Linked DNA regions of Frankia casuarinae. The protein of the gene in region 1 interacts with the protein of each later gene in a pairwise test. Links are inferred from orthologs where the notes say so. Each region holds a gene or a part of one and is shown in the gene's direction. Other genes may lie near its edges.

Region 1 (4,291 bases):
TGTGTGCCGGTATGGCCGGGCCGCGTCGACCAGCAAGGGCGTGAAGCGCCGCACCCACCGGTAGACCGTGACGTGGTCGACCTCAAGGCCGCGGTCGGCGAGCGGCTCCTCGACGTCCCGGTACGACAGGGCGTACCGCAGGTACCAGCGGACAGCGAGGACGATCACCTCGGGTGGGAACCGGAACCCCGCGAACTCCGATGTCGGGACCGGTGGACAGGCACGACGTCGACGCATCACACGATCATGACCGGTCGGGAACTGCGAGACAACGGGCTCTGCCGATGCAACAGACCCGGCGCGCTCGCGCGGCACGTGGCTGACCACGACGCAGGGCGCGCCTCATCGCGTCGCTGCGTTCTCGGGTATGTCGACGGGTCCACCATTGATCTCAACGAATTGTCTTTGGAGGATCAACGCGCTTAGGGGCTGTTGTGTCGCGTGCCTCTCCGGTGGCTCTGGGTGGCGGGGTTAGACTCCGACCGGCGGGCCGTTGTGGGCGAGAGGGGACTGGGATGCCGACGGATTCTTTTGTTCACCTCCATGTGCACACTGAGTATTCGATGCTGGACGGTGCGGCGAAAACGGGCCTGCTTTTCAAGGAAGCGGCGAAGTTGGGGATGCCGGCTGTCGGGATGACCGACCACGGTAACATGTTCGGTGCCTACGAATTTTATCAGGGTGCGAAGTCCGCGGGTGTCAAGCCGATCATCGGGATCGAGGCGTACCTGGCGCCCGAGTCGCGCCACCACAAGCGGCCTGTCCTGTGGGGGGAACGCTCGCAGCGCGACGTCGACCCTGCGGGTGAGGGCGGTGACGTGTCCGGTGGCGGCGCCTACACCCACATGACGATGCTCGCAGCCAACGCCGCCGGGCTGCGCAACCTGTTCCGGCTGTCGTCGATCGCGTCGATCGAGGGCTACTACCGCAAGCCGCGGATGGACCACGAGCTGGTCTCCCAGTACTCCGAAGGGATCATCGCGACCACGGGCTGTCCGTCAGGTGAGGTGCAGACCCGGCTTCGTCTGGGCCAGTTCGACAAGGCGCTCGCGGCAGCGGCCACCTACCAGGAGGTCTTCGGCGCGGACAACTTCTTCCTGGAGTTGATGGATCACGGTTTGCCGATCGAGCGCAGCGTCCGCCAGGGGCTGCTCGACATCGGCGACAAGCTGGGGCTTCGCCCGCTGGCCACGAACGATTCGCACTATGTGACCCAGGATCAGGCGGGAAGCCACGAGGTGCTGCTGTGCGTCGGCACCGGTAAAAAACTCGACGATCCGACCCGTTTCAAATTCGACGGATCGGGATATTATCTCAAGTCTTCGGAGGAAATGCGCAACTTGTGGGACAGTGAGGTCCCCGGGGCCTGCGACAGCTCTCTGCTTATCGCCGAGCGCGTCGAGTCCTACGACGATGTTTTCAAGTTTGTGGACCGGATGCCGCGGTACCCTGTCCCCGCGGGTGAGACGCAGCTGTCCTGGCTGCGCAAGGAAATCGACCGCGGACTGACGTGGCGCTTCCCTGCGGGCGTGCCCGCCGATGTGGTCGAGCGCGTCGACTACGAGGTCGGCGTGATCGACAAGATGGGTTTCCCGGCTTACTTCCTGGTCGTCGCCGACATCTGCAAGTTCGCGAGAGATCGGGGCATCGGGCTGGGTCCGGGGCGTGGATCGGCGACCGGGTCGATGATCGCCTACATCCTGGGTATAACCGAGCTGAACCCGATCGAGCACGCGCTGATCTTCGAGCGGTTCCTCAACCCGGAGCGGATCAGCCCGCCGGATATCGACCTGGACTTCGACGAACGTCGACGCGGTGAGGTGATCCGCTACATCACCGAGCAGTACGGCGAGGACCGCGTCGCGCAGATCAACACCTTCGGCACGATCAAGGCCAAGGCCGCGATCAAGGACTCGTGCCGGGTGCTGGGTTACGACTACGCCCTCGGCGACAAGATCTCGAAGGCGATGCCGCCGGATGTGATGGGCCAGGGCATCCCGCTGGCCGGGATCTTCGACCCGAACCATGAGCGGTACGGTGAGGCCGCCGAGGTCCGGGCCCAGTACGAGACCGACACCAAGGTTCGGAAGGTCATCGACACCGCGCGGGGGCTGGAGGGGCTCACCCGCGGCACTGGTGTCCACGCCGCCGGGGTCATCCTGTGCTCGGAGCCGCTGCTGGATGTCCTGCCGATCCATCGCCGCGACAATGACGGCGCGATCATCACCGGGTTCCCGTTTCCTCAGTGCGAGGAGATGGGCCTGCTCAAGATGGACTGCCTCGGGCTGCGGAACCTCACCGTCATCGGTGACGCGATCGAGGCCGTCAAGCGTAACCGCAACGTCGACATCGACCTGTCCACCCTCCCCTTGGAGGACGCCAAGGCCTTCGAGTTGCTCGCCCGCGGCGACACGCTCGGGGTGTTCCAGCTCGACGGCGGACCGATGCGTAACCTGCTGCGCCTGATGGCACCGACGAAGTTCGGCGACATCGCCGCCGTGCTCGCGCTCTACCGGCCCGGCCCGATGGCGGCCAACAGCCACATCGAGTACGCAGACCGCAAGAACGGCCGCAAGGAGATCCTCCCGATCCATCCCGAGCTCGCCGAGGCGCTGGAGCCCATCCTCGGCGAGACCTACCACCTGGTGGTCTACCAGGAGCAGGTCATGGCCATCGCCCGGGAGCTGGCCGGCTACAGCCTCGGCGGCGCCGACCTGCTGCGCCGCGCGATGGGTAAGAAGAAGAAGGAGATCCTGGACAAGGAGTTCGCTCGGTTCTCCGCCGGGATGAAGGAGAGGGGCTACACCGACGCGGCGGTCCAGGCGCTGTGGGACGTGCTTGTCCCGTTCTCCGGCTACGGGTTCAACAAGTCCCACACCGCTGGGTACGGTGTCGTGTCGTTCTGGACGGCCTACCTCAAGGCCAACTACCCGGCCGAGTTCATGGCGGCGCTGCTGACGTCCGTCGGTGACGACAAGGACAAGATGGCGGTGTACCTGGCGGAGACCCGCCGGATGGGTATCCAGGTCCTGCCCCCCGACGTCAACGAGTCGGACCTGCGGTTCGGTGCGGTCGGGGACTCGATCCGCTTCGGCCTGGGGGCCGTCCGTAATGTGGGGGAGAACGTCGTCGCCTCGATAGCCGCCGCCCGGCGGAGGAAGGGCGCGTATGAGTCGTTCGCCGACTTCCTGCAGAAGGTCGACATCGGGGTGTGCAACAAGCGCACCATCGACTCGCTGATCAAGGCCGGGGCGTTCGACTCGCTGGGCCATCACCGCCGGGTGCTGGTCAACGTACACGAGAACGCGATCGACGCGGTGATCATCACGAAGCGGGCCGAGGCCATCGGCCAGTTCGACCTGTTCGGCGACGGGGGCGCCGGCGAGGAGGAGGAGAGCCCGGGGCTAGGACTCGACCTGGACCTGTCCGGCCCCGAATGGCCGAAGAAGGAGCTGCTGGCTCAGGAACGCGACATGCTCGGCCTGTACGTGTCCTCGCATCCGCTCGAAGGCGCCGAGCGGGCGCTGGATCGCCACCGCGACACCCGGATCGTCGACCTCGCCGAGGCCAACGACGGGACGACCGTACAGATCGCCGGTATCATCAGCAAGATCGACCGGCGGATCAACAAGAACACCGCCAAGGCGTGGGCGATCGTGACCGTCGAGGATCTCGATGCCTCCGTCGAGGTGCTGTTCTTCCCCCAGTCCTACGAGGTCCATTCGTACGCGCTCGCGACCGACGCGGTCATCTCGGTGCGGGGCAGGATCAACGAGCGGGAGGGGTCGGTCTCGCTGTTCGCCCAGGACCTGACGGTGGTCGATGTCGCGACGCACGTGAACGGGCCGCCGGTCGTCATCACTCTGCCGTCACACAAGATCACACCACCGCTGGTCGATGACCTCAAACTCGTCCTGACGACCCATCCCGGGACAACTCCGGTGCACCTGCGTCTCGAAGGCCCGCAGAACACGCATCTGCTCCTGCTCGAACTCCAGGTGCAGGCGAGTAGTTCGCTGCTCGGGGACCTCAAGGCCCTGCTGGGTGCCCGAGCGGTCACCGTATGAGCGACCCGTCGCCGGAGGCGGGACAGCCTGCCGAGGTTGTGGGGTGCCAGAAGTCGGCTTGGGCCCGTGAGCTGGGCTGACGCGCTGACGCGCTGACGCGGTGGAGCGGGCTGCCGGCATGATGGTCAGCTGTGTCCATCGGCGCTGTTGCATTGGGCGGAGGCGGGGCGTGGTGGAGCCGTCTCGGGTGGGCGGTCAGATGGCCAGGGTGAGTTCGGTGAAGG
Region 2 (2,968 bases), 4.2 Mb from region 1 along the record:
CAGGGTAACCTGCACATCGTCATCGGGAAGACGAACTTCACCGACACCCAGCTGATCGAGAACTACACGGTTGCCCTGGATGAGATCGTCCGGGTGAAGCCGTCCGCGGCCAAGGGCCGGTATCTGAAGAAGATCACCTTCACGACCACCATGGGCCCGGGTATCCCGGTCGACCCGAACCGCACCCGCAACCTTCTCGACGAGGGTGCCGCCGCCTGATCCGAGCCGTCCGGCGGCTCTCGCTCGTCCGGAGGCATCGCCGCACGAAGCCATGCGTGCGGCCGCCGGGCGAGCGAACAGGGGCGAGAACAGCGACGAACAGTCGCGTACACTGATATCCAGTTCCACACCGAAGACCGCTGGTTGCCGTCTCCGTTCCCGTCGAGGGCCACTCCTCGTCCGGTTCGACCGACGGCCGAAGGCCCCGGGTTCCCCGGGCGGCCCGCGCAGGTGACGGACGGGAAGTTCCGTGACGGATGCACGCAGCCGGGTGACACACCCGGTAGCGCCACCGCCGCCCTTCACGCCCCGTGCGCCTGCGCCGGGGCGTTCGTCATGTTCCAGGGGCGTTTCCGTATGACCAGCCGACACCCCGAAGGAGCCCCATGGCGAAAGCTGAGAAGACCGCCGCGGTGGCGGAGATCGTCGAGGAGTTCCGTGGCTCGACCGCTGCGGTGCTCACGGAGTACCGCGGTTTGACGGTGAGCCAGCTCACCGAGCTGCGGCGTGCCCTCGGCGAGGGCACGCGCTACTCCGTGGTCAAGAACACCCTGACCAAGATTGCGGCGGAGCAGGCCGGGGTCACCGGACTCGACGACCTGTTCGTCGGGCCGACCGCCGTCGCCTTCGTCAGCGGCGACCCGGTCGAGGCGGCCAAGGGCCTGCGCGACTTCGCTCGGGCGAACCCGGCACTGGTGCTCAAGGGCGGCTTCGTCGAGGGCAAGCCGATGACCGCCGACGAGATTCGCAAGCTTGCGGATCTTGAGTCCCGCGAGGTCCTGCTGGCGAAGCTGGCCGGGGCGATGAAGGGCACGCTGGCCGGGGCCGTCGGGCTCTTCGCCGCTCCGCTGTCCCAGGTGGCCCGGCTCGCCGAGGCGCTGCGCGAGCAGCGCGAAGGCCAGTCCGCCGGCGTCGCCGAGCAGCCGGCCGCCGAGGCTGCCGCCGAATAGCCGAGCGGCGCCACCATGGTGCCGCTCCGAGATCACAATCAGGTCGCTCGCAGTCACGAGCAGGCCACCCCGAATCAGGCATGACGAGGAAGGAACCGCCACCATGGCGAAGCTGTCGACCGAAGAGCTGCTGGACGCCTTCAAGGAACTGACCCTGCTGGAGCTCTCGGAGTTCGTGAAGCAGTTCGAGGAGACCTTCGGTGTCACCGCCGCGGCTCCGGTCGCCGTGGCCGCCGCTCCGGCCGCCGGTGGTGCGGGCGGCGAGGCGCCGGCCGCCGAGGAGCAGGACGAGTTCGACGTCATCCTTGAATCCGTCGGTGACAAGAAGATCCAGGTCATCAAGGAGGTCCGCGCGCTGACCAGCCTCGGGCTGAAGGAGGCCAAGGACCTCGTCGACGGGGCTCCGAAGCCAGTCCTGGAGAAGGTCGCCAAGGAGGCGGCGGACAAGGCGAAGGCGGCCCTCGAGGGCGCCGGCGCCACGGTCACCGTCAAGTAAGTACCGGCAGTCCGAGCAGTACTGGCAGCACCCCGCTGCCCTGGACGCCCCGTCCGGCGATGCCCGTCGCCGGACGGGGCGTCCCTTGCGGCCACCCGGCGTGGCCGTGGCGGACACCCCCGTGCCGGGGCACCCCTCTGCGGTGCCCCGGCACGTGCTGTCTGGAAGGCCCGAAAGGTCCACCGCAGGCGGCCCGATGCACAGATGGGCAGGTCGGGTCCGTTCGTGACGTTTTCCGAAGGGGGTTGACGGCCTCTGTGGATCGGAGTTCCATCAAGTTTGCGAACCCTCGTCGGGAGCGGATGCGGTGCGCTACGTCCTCCCTGCGTGGTCCCATCACGCAGGTCCTTGCCAGCGGTGTGCCCTTCGGCTACACTGCTAGTTTGCGCTGCCCTTCTCGTTGTATCGGCCTCGTCGACGTCGTGCCGTTGGTGATGGTCGGCCCTGTTCGGGGGCTGGTATGCACCGCGAGGCGGTTCCGGTTACGTGGTCCGGAGCGGTACTCGCGGTCAGTCCGGGACGATGTGGGGGCGCGCTGGTCGTGCCGGAGTGTGGCACGGCTGTACGGCTGCCACACCGAGGACCCTGAGCGAGACCCTTGCCCATACACCGATCCGTTGTTCTCAGCGGACACTCGTGTCGCCGCGCGCACATGCCGTGGCGAGGCTTCCGCGTGCCCGTTGTCGGCTTGTCGGCCGCACATCCGCTACGCAGGACGCCCGGGGGTCGGCCTCCACGTCCCGCGGCCATCATCTCACCGGTGGGGCACCCCCCGCCGCCGTTCCTGACAACCGTAGCGAGACACTGATCACCTGACCATTCCCCGACGGATACTTGACGTCCGCGACGCCAGCCCGACGATCAGGCCACCGGAAGGACCACCTTGGCCGCCTCGCGCTCTTCCTCCCGCATCTCGTTCGCTAAGATCATCGAGCCCCTCGAGGTCCCGGATCTCCTTGCTCTTCAGACGCAGTCCTTCGATTGGCTGATCGGTAGTGACGCCTGGGCGGAGCGGGTGCAGGAGGCCATCGATTCCGGCCGTGACGACGTTCCGATCACCTCGGGTCTCGAGGAGGTCTTCAAGGAGATCTCCCCGATCGAGGACTTCTCCGGCTCGATGTCACTGTCCTTTCGGGACCACCGGTTCGAACCGCCCAAGTACTCCGTGGAGGAGTGCAAGGACAAGGACATGACCTTCTCGGCCCCGCTGTTCGTCACGGCCGAGTTCACCAACAACAACACCGGCGAGATCAAGAGCCAGACGGTGTTCATGGGTGACTTCCCGCTCATGACCCCGAAGGGC
Region 3 (3,130 bases), 320 kb from region 1 along the record:
GGCGTCCGGTAACCGAGGCGAGGCCGGTAGAGACTATAGAGTGAGTGATGGCGCAACTGGAGCTCACCGGCCTGCCCCGCCGGCTTTTTTCCTGCACGCCGTCGCGGCTGGCGGCCTTCGAGGACTGCCCCCGCCGGTACCGGATGACGTATCTGGACCGGCCGCGGCCGCCCAAGGGGCCGCCCTGGGCGCACACCTCCTTCGGCGTCAGCGTGCACAACGCGCTGCGACGCTGGTGGGAGGGGGGCCGATCGAGCAACGGGTCCCACAGCGGGCCGCGGCGCTGTTGCGGTTGCTGTGGGTCGACGAGGGTTTCCGGGACGGTGAGCAGTCGTACCGGTGGCGCGAGCGCGGCGCGCGGATGGCGCATGACTATGTCGCGCACCTCGATCCGGCGGCCGAGCCGCGCGGGGTCGAGCGTTCGGTCGCGGCCCGTACCGAGGCGCTGGCCTTCTCCGGACGGGTGGACCGTCTCGACGACCGGGACGGGGAGCTGGTCGTCGTCGACTACAAGACCGGACGCCGGCCGGTCACCGACGACGATGCGCGATCGTCCCCGGCGCTCGCGCTCTACGCCCTGGCCGCCGGGCGGATGCTGCGCCAACCATGCCGGCGGGTCGAGCTGCACCACGTGCCCAGTGGGCGGGTCGCGGCCGCCGAGCACACCGAGGCGAGCATCGCCCGGCACGTGCGGCGGGCGGAGTCGGTCGCGGCGGACGCCGTGCGCGCGACGGAGGCCCTGCGGGCGGGTGAGGATCCGCAACGGGCGTTTCCGCCGAGCCCCGGCCCCCTGTGCTCGTGGTGCGATTTCCGCAGCCACTGCCCCGAGGGGCAGGCGGCCGGCCCCGAACGCCAGCCCTGGGACGCCCTCGGCGACGAGGGCGACGAGGACTGAGGCATCGGCGTACCAGGGCGCCGGCGACCGGCGGGTCGGCCCGGACACCGGGTCGGCCCGGACACCGGGTCGGCCCGGACACCGGGGCGCCGGACACCGGGCCGGGAGAGGCGTCATCATGAGACGGTGCCCGACCAGACCGCCACGCCCGCCCGGCCGCGGGTCTCCGCGAAGGCCGCGACCTTCACCGAATCGGTGATCCGGGAGATGACCCGGCTCGCTCTCGCGCACGACGCCGTGAACCTCGCGCAGGGCTTCCCCGACTTCGCCTGCCCGCCGCAGCTCAAGGAGGCGGCCAAGGCCGCCATCGACGCGGACGTGAACCAGTACGCCATCACGTGGGGAGCCGCGGAGTTCCGCGCCGCCGTTGCCGCGAAGGTGGCCGGAACCTACCCGGGCTGGTCGGTCGACCCCGACACCGAGATCTGTGTGACCTGCGGCTCCACCGAGGCGATGATCGCGGCGATGCTTGCGCTGGTCGACCCCGGCGACGAAGTGATCATGTTCGAGCCGTTCTACGAGAACTACGGCCCGGACGCGATCCTCTCCGGCGCCCGGCCGAAGCTCGTCCGCCTGCATGCCCCGGACTGGACGATCGACGAGGCGGAGCTGCGTGCGGCGTTCTCCGACCGCACCCGCGCCATCGTGCTGAACACCCCGCACAACCCGACCGGCAAGGTGCTGCGCCGCGCCGAATTGGACCTCGTCGCCGAGCTCTGCCAGCGCCACGACGCGCTCGTGTTCACCGACGAGATCTACGAGCACATCCATTACCTGGGCCCGGGCGGCCACATCCCGCCGGCCACCGTTCCCGGGTTGGAGGACCGCACCGTCACCATCAATGCGCTGTCCAAGACCTACGCGGTGACCGGCTGGCGGGTCGGCTGGACGATCGCGCCCGCCGCCTACACCTCGGCGATCCGCAAGGTGCACGACTTCCTCACCGTCGGGGCGGCGGCACCGTTGCAGGCCGGCGGGGTGGCGGCGATGAACCTGCCGCAGACGTACTACGTCGATCTCGCCCGGCAGTACCGGGAACGGCGGGACCTGCTCTGCGCGGCCCTCGCCCGGACCGGCTTCACCTTCCGGGAACCGGACGGGGCGTACTACGTGATGTGCGACACCCGCGCGCTCGACCCGGCCGGTGACGACGTGGCCTTCGCTCGCCGGCTGGCCACCGGGATCGGGGTCGCCACCGTTCCCGGCTCGTCGTTCTTCGCGGACCCGGCGGACGGCCGCCACATCATCCGGTTCGGCTTCCCCAAGAAGCTCACGACCCTGGAGGCCGCGGCGCGGCGGCTTGCCCGTCTCACCCCGGCGGCTACCCCGGCTACCCCGGGTTGAGGCCTGTCCCAGGCGGCTGGGGCATCGGGTAGCCGGCTTCGGCCGCCCGGGTATGCCCCGCGTGCAGCTCCCGGTCCAGCGCTGTCAGCTGACCGTGTGTCCCGCCGCGCAGCGATCGGCCGGCCAGTCGCGGGCGAGCGGCCATCTCATCGGGCGACGGCGGCGCGTACCGCCCGCGCAGGTATTCCCCGATCCACCGGGCCTGGGCGGCCGCGAGCCGCGCGGGACCCGCGACATGGAACAGCCAGGGAACCTCGAGATCGAAGACCTCGCCGAAACGGGCCGAGCCCGTCCCGGCCGGACCTAGCCGCGCCGCCGGGCCGGTGAGCACCACGGCCTCGAAAACGCCGAGCGGGTGGGCTTCGCCATCCGGCTGGGGAGCGCCATGCACCTCAAAAGGCGGACCGAGCGCGGCGGCTCCGACCAGGCGCAACGTAGCGGGAGTCACGGCGACGACACGATCAGTCAGATCGTGCGTGGCGAGTTCGGCGAGGGACGGCGGCGGCGCGGGGCCCTCGGAGAACGCGGTGACGGTCAGCCCACCGTCGGCGAGTGTGATTGTCGCGGCGGCTCCGGCGGCATCGAGACCGAGGACGGCGACACGGGGAAGACCTGGCACGTCGGGGGACTCTAGCGGTGCGGTGATGGATCCCGCGCACTACGGTTGAAGACATGAGCGTTGTCAAGATCAACGTGTTGACCGTGCCCGCAGAGCTGCGAGACACCCTGGAGAAGCGGTTCGCCGGCCGCGCCGGGATGGTGGAGCAGGCCGACGGGTTTGAATGGTTCGAGCTGCTGCGCCCGATCGAGGGCACGGACACCTACCTCGTCTACACCCGTTGGCGTAGCGAGGAGGACTTCCAGAAGTGGCAGTCCTCGCAGGCGTTCGGT

What was found.
Region 2: the proteins of dnaE (region 1) and rplL interact in binary tests that used the Escherichia coli proteins (3 or more experiments, as listed by UniProt). The link is inferred for Frankia casuarinae from one-to-one orthologs.
Region 3: the proteins of dnaE (region 1) and FRANCCI3_RS19270 interact in binary tests that used the Escherichia coli proteins (3 or more experiments, as listed by UniProt). The link is inferred for Frankia casuarinae from one-to-one orthologs.

The regions. Positions count from the first base shown.
Region 1 is NC_007777.1:4,887,888-4,892,178, forward strand. Bases 125-4,267 are described here. They hold dnaE (DNA polymerase III subunit alpha), read left to right. Parts: upstream 125-515; coding sequence 516-4,067; downstream 4,068-4,267. Other genes in these bases: FRANCCI3_RS20620 (IS6 family transposase), read right to left, coding at 4,263-4,267. In the rest of the region: more of FRANCCI3_RS20620, read right to left, coding at 4,268-4,291. UniProt on the Escherichia coli protein: DNA polymerase III is a complex, multichain enzyme responsible for most of the replicative synthesis in bacteria. This DNA polymerase also exhibits 3' to 5' exonuclease activity. The alpha chain is the DNA polymerase catalytic subunit.
Region 2 is NC_007777.1:660,451-663,418, forward strand. The notes cover bases 149-2,968. They hold rplL (50S ribosomal protein L7/L12), read left to right. Parts: upstream 149-1,272; coding sequence 1,273-1,665; downstream 1,666-2,968. Other genes in these bases: rplA (50S ribosomal protein L1), read left to right, coding at 149-219; rplJ (50S ribosomal protein L10), read left to right, coding at 606-1,169; rpoB (DNA-directed RNA polymerase subunit beta), read left to right, coding at 2,549-2,968. Outside these bases: more of rplA, read left to right, coding at 1-148. UniProt on the Escherichia coli protein: The binding site for several of the GTPase factors involved in protein synthesis (IF-2, EF-Tu, EF-G and RF3). Is thus essential for accurate translation.
Region 3 is NC_007777.1:4,570,183-4,573,312, reverse strand. What follows is about bases 149-3,130. They hold FRANCCI3_RS19270 (pyridoxal phosphate-dependent aminotransferase), read left to right. Parts: upstream 149-1,021; coding sequence 1,022-2,239; downstream 2,240-3,130. Other genes in these bases: FRANCCI3_RS19260 (antibiotic biosynthesis monooxygenase), read left to right, coding at 2,912-3,130; FRANCCI3_RS19265 (hypothetical protein), read right to left, coding at 2,226-2,858. UniProt on the Escherichia coli protein: Shows aminotransferase activity with methionine and histidine as substrates, and to a lesser extent also with phenylalanine.